DNA from 3 places in the Enterobacter sp. MG-EB028 genome. Region 1 is predicted to be linked to each of the others. Evidence: riboswitches for the same ligand, from Rfam matches in the RefSeq annotation. Region 1 holds a riboswitch; each other region holds the start of a gene.
What was found. A riboswitch is a leader RNA that binds a small molecule or an ion and turns the genes downstream of it on or off. The one in region 1 is predicted to bind thiamine pyrophosphate.

Region 1 (2,264 bases):
AATGATCCTGCCCGGCGAATGGCGATCGCTGAACAATTTTGCCAGCCTGCCGATTGGCACGGGCCCCTACTCCGTGACGCGCAATACCAACAACCAGCTCAAGATCCGCGCCTTTGATGACTATTTTGGCTATCGGGCGCTGATCGACGAAGTGAACGTCTGGGTATTACCGGATCTCAACGAAGAGCTGAGCGCAGGCCTGACGCTGGAAGGCCCCACAACAAGCGAAAAGGCGTTCGAAAGTCGCCTGGAGGAGGGCTGTTACTACCTGCTCTTTGACAGCCGCAGCCACCGCGGAGCAAACCACGACGTCCGCACGTGGATCAGCCATGTTCTGGCCCCGGCTAACCTGATTTATCACGCAGAGGAGCAATACCAGACCTGGTGGTTCCCGGCATATGGCCTGCTTCCGCGCTGGCACCATGCTCAGCCGGTGCGCAGTGGAAAACCTGCCGGGCTGGAGACCATCACCCTCAGCTACTATCGCGATCACATTGAGCACCGTTTTATCGCGAAGATTATGAGCAAGCTGCTGGCGGCCGAAGGCGTGACGCTGGCGATACAGGAAGTCGATTATGATGAATGGCACCGCGGGGATGTCGTCAGCGATATCTGGCTCAATAGCGCCAACTTCACGCTGCCGCTTGATTTCTCGCTCTTTTCTCACCTGTATGAAGTGCCCCTCATTCAGCACTGTATCAACCGGGACTGGCAGCAGGACGCCGCGAAATGGCGGGCAGGCGAAATGGATCTGGCCGCATGGTGTCAGGAGCTGCTGGCCGGGCAGACGATCGTACCGTTGATCCACCACTGGCTGCTGATCCAGGGACAGCGCAGCATGCGCGGCCTGCGGATGAACACCCTGGGCTGGTTTGATTTTAAATCCGCCTGGTTTGCGCCGCCGGAACCATAACGCTTTCGTAATATTCACCAAATCATTACAATAGCGCCGTTCTCAACGGGGTGCTGCATCACAGATGTGCGCTGAGATAATACCCGTCGAACCTGATCCGGATAACGCCGGCGAAGGGATTTGAGGCTGTCGCTCAAAATCCTTTGCCACTCAACTCTGAGGTGCAAAGTGTTAAAAAAAGTTTTCCCCCTGCTGGCGCTGTTTGCGCTGCCTGCTTTCGCGAAACCCGTCCTGACGGTCTACACCTACGACTCCTTCTCCGCCGACTGGGGCCCTGGCCCGGTGGTAAAAAAAGCCTTTGAAGCCGACTGCAACTGCGAGCTGAAGTTCGTGGCGCTGGAAGATGGCGTGTCGCTGCTCAACCGTCTGCGCATGGAAGGGAAAAACAGCAAGGCCGACGTGGTGCTCGGGCTGGATAACAACCTGCTGGAAGCCGCGACGCAAACCAAACTGTTTGCCAAAAGCGGCGTGGCGGCAGATGCCGTCAACGTGCCGGGCGGCTGGAAAAACGACACCTTTGTGCCGTTCGATTACGGCTATTTTGCTTTTGTTTACGACAAAAATAAGCTGAAAAACCCGCCGAAAAGCTTGAAAGAGCTGGTGGAAAGTGACCAGAAGTGGCGCGTGATCTATGAAGATCCGCGTACCAGCACGCCGGGTCTGGGCCTGATGCTGTGGATGCAGAAAGTCTATGGAGATAAAGCGCCGGAAGCGTGGCAGAAACTGGCCGCCAAAACCGTCACCGTGACCAAGGGCTGGAGCGAAGCCTACGGCCTGTTCCTGAAAGGGGAAAGCGACCTGGTGCTGAGCTACACCACCTCTCCGGCCTACCACATCATCGCCGAGAAGAAAGACAACTACGCCGCCGCGAATTTTGCTGAAGGGCACTATCTGCAGGTGGAAGTGGCAGCGCGTACCGCCGCCAGCAAACAGCCGGAGCTGGCCGAGAAGTTCCTGAAGTTCATGGTTTCACCGGCGTTCCAGAATGCGATTCCCGCAGGCAACTGGATGTATCCGGTCACCAGCGTTGCGCTGCCCGCAGGTTTCGAGCAGTTGACCAAACCAACAACCTCGCTGGAATTTACGCCGCAGCAGGTCGCCGCGCAGCGTGCAGCATGGGTAAGTGAATGGCAACGCGCCGTCAGCCGTTAATTCCCGGCTGGTTAATCCCCGGCCTGCTCGCCGCCATGCTGATGGTGGTGGTCAGCCTGGGGGCATTCCTTGCGTTGTGGTTTAATGCGCCAGAGAGCGATCTGCTCGCGCTCTGGCACGACAGCTATCTCTGGCACGTTATCCGGTTCTCTTTCTGGCAGGCGTTTCTTTCTGCGCTGCTGTCAGCGATCCCGGCCAT
Region 2 (2,264 bases), 2.4 Mb from region 1:
TTGTGTTTTCGCCACAAGTAAGAGCCTGAAGAGGCGGACGCCTCGAAAGGGGAGGTTATGGGGTTAGGGCGTGGAAGTTATCCACAGGAAAAGCGCGTTACGCACAGGCAGATCAGTTTTACAGTTTACTATGTGGAATTGCTCCCGGATGGGCAGGGAAGAGCCACAGTTATAGGGCGTTTACAGCGTCGGGGAGGCGGACACCCTGGAAGGGTACAGGTCTAATCTGTTGCGTGTATGTTAAAAAGGTGCATGTAACGGTCATTATGTTAAATGGTTGTCTAAAAGTTGACCAAGTTGGACCTTTCACCACTTCCATTTATGCAATATTCACACGGGCGCTCTGTAACGCTCTGTAAGCCTCGCAATGGGTTAGCTATGGGATAGTATAGAAAGAGGAGAGAAGACGCCACAGCGGCGCGTAAAGAGAGCCACACCAGGCCCCTCGCCTGGATATTTGGGAATAATAAACATTCTCATCTATGGATCTGGTTACCCTGCCTGGCTACTGTATCCAAACTCCCAGATATTTTCCCACCTAACTGGAAGGAATCCGCCCCTATTTTATGGTCGTGTATAGGTCAGGCTGAGGGAGGCTCGCCAGTGTACACCCCCTGGATTTGGTGATCTGTTAAGTTATTGATTTTGATCGATTTTAGATCAATCATCCGTTGGCGGGAATACCCCCACCCAGACGGATGGCACACAATGAATAACGATAAGTCAAACCACCCTAAACACTTCCAATACTTGGGCCGCATGGTCACTGTTTACCCTACACACACCATTATTGATGGTATAAAGATCAGCCGTTCCCGTCTTTCCTTTGCATTCCAATTGGAATTGGCAAAAGCACTTCGACTGCATGAAGAAAGCGTATGCAGAAAATAGATTCCATTTAAATCATCACGATTGAAATTATTTTCTTAAGCCGCCTTATGGGCGGTTTTTTTTGTGCCCGCCATTTATGTGTGGGACACAACGTGAGACACAAACTGGGACACAGAGGATTTTTTAGGGTTGAGTCTTTGGCTTTCCGCTGGCATTATCCAGAACAGGGATTAACGGGACGTTAATCGCAAGTCTTTGATTTTTATTTATTTGACTCGGGGTGCCCTTCTTTGTGAAGGCTGAGAAATACCCGTATTACCTGATCTGGATAATGCCAGCGTAGGGAAGTCAGATGCCTTCCCGGTCATCGCTTCTTCACGCAAGGCAGGAGCGAACCCATGCAGCCTGACCTGCTCGATTTACACGTTTTAAACCACTTCCGCACCCGTTGTCCGCTTACCCATTGTATGACCAACGATGTCGTACAGACCTTTACGGCCAACGTTTTGCTGGCACTTGGCGCATCCCCTGTAATGGTGGTTGAGGCCGAAGAGGCTGAACAGTTCGCCGCCGTCGCTGACGCGCTGCTGGTTAACGTCGGGACGCTGACTGCGCCGCGCGCGCAGGCGATGCGTCGGGCAATAGAAAGCGCCGTAGCGGCAGGCAAGCCCTGGACGCTGGATCCGGTTGCCGTGGGCGCACTGACGTTCCGCACCCGTTTTTGCCATCAAATCCTTGCCCTGCAACCGGCCGCCATTCGCGGCAACGCTTCAGAAATCCTGGCTCTGGCGGGAATGAGCGCGGGCGGGCGCGGCGTCGATACAACCGACACCGCGGCCAGCGCGCTACCTGCCGCTCAGGCGCTGGCCCGGCAAACCAATGCCATCGTAGTGGTCACCGGTGAGGTGGATTACATCACTGATGGGCAACGCACCCGCACGGTTACGGGAGGTGATCCGCTGATGACCCGCGTGGTGGGAACCGGATGCGCGCTTTCTGCCGTCGTAGCGGCCAGCTGTTCGCTGCCGGGGGACAGGCTGGATAACGTTGCCGCCGCTTGCGGATGGATGAAGCGAGCCGGAACGGCAGCCGTTACGCGCTCGCGCGGGCCAGGCAGTTTTGCCGCCGCGTTCCTGGATGAACTCTACACGCTGGAGGAGCAGGCATGAAGCGGATTAACGCCCTGACCATAGCCGGCACCGATCCCAGCGGCGGCGCGGGCATCCAGGCCGATCTGAAAACCTTCTCGGCCCTTGGCGCGTACGGTTGCTCAGTGATTACCGCGCTGGTGGCACAAAACACGCGCGGCGTACAGTCGGTCTACCGCATCGAGCCGGATTTTGTTGCCGCGCAGCTGGATTCGGTATTCAGCGATGTGCGTATTGATACCACCAAGATCGGCATGCTGGCCGAAACGGACATTGTGGAAGCGG
Region 3 (2,264 bases), 530 kb from region 1:
TGAAGTAGTCCACACCCTGTTCCGCCTGCTCCAGCAGCGTGTCGCGGAACGCTTCCCAGGTGAGGTTTTCGGCGATGCCGTTGACCTTCTCCAGCGCCTGATAAATCGGGACGGTACCGATCGGCACCGGGCTGTTACGCAGGATCCATTCGCGGGTTTCGTGGATGTAGCGGCCAGTAGAAAGATCCATTACCGTATCCGCGCCCCAGCGCGTTGACCAGACCAGCTTTTCCACCTCTTCTTCGATGGATGACGTCACCGCCGAGTTGCCGATGTTGGCATTGACCTTCACCAGGAAATTGCGGCCAATAATCATCGGCTCGGATTCCGGATGGTTAATGTTGGCGGGGATAATGGCGCGGCCGGCGGCCACTTCGTCACGCACAAACTCCGGGGTGATGTTTTCCGGCAGGCGAGCGCCAAAGCCTTCGCCCGGATGCTGGTGGCGTAGCACTTCGCTGCGGATGCGCTCGCGACCCATGTTTTCACGGATGGCGATGAACTCCATCTCCGGCGTGACGATCCCTTGGCGCGCGTAGTGCAACTGGGTCACGCATTTGCCCGCTCTGGCGCGTTTTGGCGTCAGCAGGCCGGTAAAGCGCAGCTCGTCCAGACCGTCGTCGGCCAGACGTTCTTTGGTATACGCAGAGCTGCGCACGCTCAGCTCTTCGCAGTCGTTACGCGCGTCAATCCACGGCTGGCGTAGCTTTGCCAGGCCCTGTTGGACGTTGATGGCAACATCAGGATCGCCGTACGGGCCTGAGGTGTCATACACCGGCACGGCTTCGTTGTCTTCGTACTGCGGGTTCTCTTTGCTGCCGCCAATAAGCGTCGGGCTAAGCTGGATTTCACGCATCGGCACGCGGATATCGGCCTGCGAGCCGGTGATGTAGATACGTTTCGAGTTTGGGAAGGCGGTCCCTTCCAGGGTATCGATGAAGCGTTGGGCGTGTTCGCGCTGTTCGCGACGGGTCAATTTAGCGATAGACATAGCTCATTCCAAAAGTGAAGGACATGGCTTGTCAGACGACGGATGAAGCAAGAGAAGATCGCCCAGGGGCGATTCAACAGCAGTGTAACTCTTGTTCCCTTCGCAGGTATTAGCCTGATCAGGTTCCGCGGATCCCGAATTAACGGTCTCAGCCCGCGCGTTCAGGCGCTGGGCACTCCGACAAGAAAAATCCCCCTCCGTAGAGGGGCGAATGGTTGTAAATTACTCGTTAACGATTAAGAACTCAAGCCGGGCGCACGACGTTATCTTCGTGGCTGACGTCCAGGCCGTTATCCAGGGCGAGGGCGATCAGCTTATCTTCCAGCGTGAATCGCTCTTCCAGCGCTTCGCCAAGGTCGGAAAGCGCCTGCTGGAACTCAAGATAATTATCGTGATCGATGGCATTCTCGAGCGTGGAATCGTAGTAATCCATAATCTGCTGGGTATTGGCTTCCAGTAGTGGACAAAGTTTGCTGGCCGCTAAACAGGGATTTGTGCCTTCCATTTCGCGGATAATACGTTCATAAATGTTGAAATGGCCGTCGGAAAGGTAGTCGACCAGGCTCTGACAAAAATCATCCAGCGCTTTTTCGTTCAGCCGCATAAAGGATTCTTTGCCAGGCTTAAGACCGACCAGATTGTAATACGCCACGAGGAGATGCTTGCGTACATGTAGCCAGCGATCCACCAGTGTGTTACTTCCTCCAACGCGCTCCGTCAGGCTTTCTAGCTGGTTTAACATGGTCGACTCCGCAAAGTTTAGAATGGGATCTACTTATCCAAAATGTAACCACAATGCTAACAACATGTCAGTGAAGCGAAGGTAGTGCAATAGATATGGATCGTATTATTGAAAAATCAGATCTGGGTTGGTGGATCGTCAGTCACGAACAGAGGTTGTGGCTGCCCGGTGGAGAAATACCCTACGGTGCGGCAGAAACGTTCGATCTCGTGGGCCTGCCTGCGCTCAGGATCGGCGAGTGGCAGGGTGAGCCCGTATGGTTGATCCAACAAGCGCGTCGTCAGGATATGGGATCCGTTCGCCAGGTGCTTGATCTGGATGCGGGACTGTTCCAGCTCGCGGGGCGGGGCGTGCAGCTGGCGGAGTTCTATCGCTCGCACAAATACTGCGGCTATTGCGGGCATACCATGCACCCAAGCAAAACCGAGTGGGCGCTGCTCTGCGGCCACTGCCGTGAACGTTATTATCCGCAGATCGCACCGTGCATCATCGTCGCCATCCGGCGCGACGATTCCATCCTGCTGGCGCAGC

Region 2: another riboswitch for thiamine pyrophosphate. It lies ahead of thiM (hydroxyethylthiazole kinase); the one in region 1 lies ahead of thiB (thiamine ABC transporter substrate binding subunit).
Region 3: another riboswitch for thiamine pyrophosphate. It lies ahead of thiC (phosphomethylpyrimidine synthase ThiC); the one in region 1 lies ahead of thiB (thiamine ABC transporter substrate binding subunit).

What each region holds. Positions count from the first base shown of each region.
Region 1 covers NZ_CP195079.1:775,549-777,812, reverse strand. The annotation lists gene sgrR (HTH-type transcriptional regulator SgrR) at 1-913, shown strand, start outside; TPP riboswitch at 950-1,050, shown strand; gene thiB (thiamine ABC transporter substrate binding subunit) at 1,082-2,065, shown strand; gene thiP (thiamine/thiamine pyrophosphate ABC transporter permease ThiP) at 2,041-2,264, shown strand, end outside.
Region 2 covers NZ_CP195079.1:3,174,923-3,177,186, reverse strand. The annotation lists TPP riboswitch at 1,098-1,194, shown strand; gene thiM (hydroxyethylthiazole kinase) at 1,230-2,000, shown strand; gene thiD (bifunctional hydroxymethylpyrimidine kinase/phosphomethylpyrimidine kinase) at 1,997-2,264, shown strand, end outside.
Region 3 covers NZ_CP195079.1:244,542-246,805, forward strand. The annotation lists gene thiC (phosphomethylpyrimidine synthase ThiC) at 1-991, opposite strand, end outside; TPP riboswitch at 1,070-1,181, opposite strand; gene ACR42C_RS01075 (Rsd/AlgQ family anti-sigma factor) at 1,236-1,733, opposite strand; gene nudC (NAD(+) diphosphatase) at 1,829-2,264, shown strand, end outside.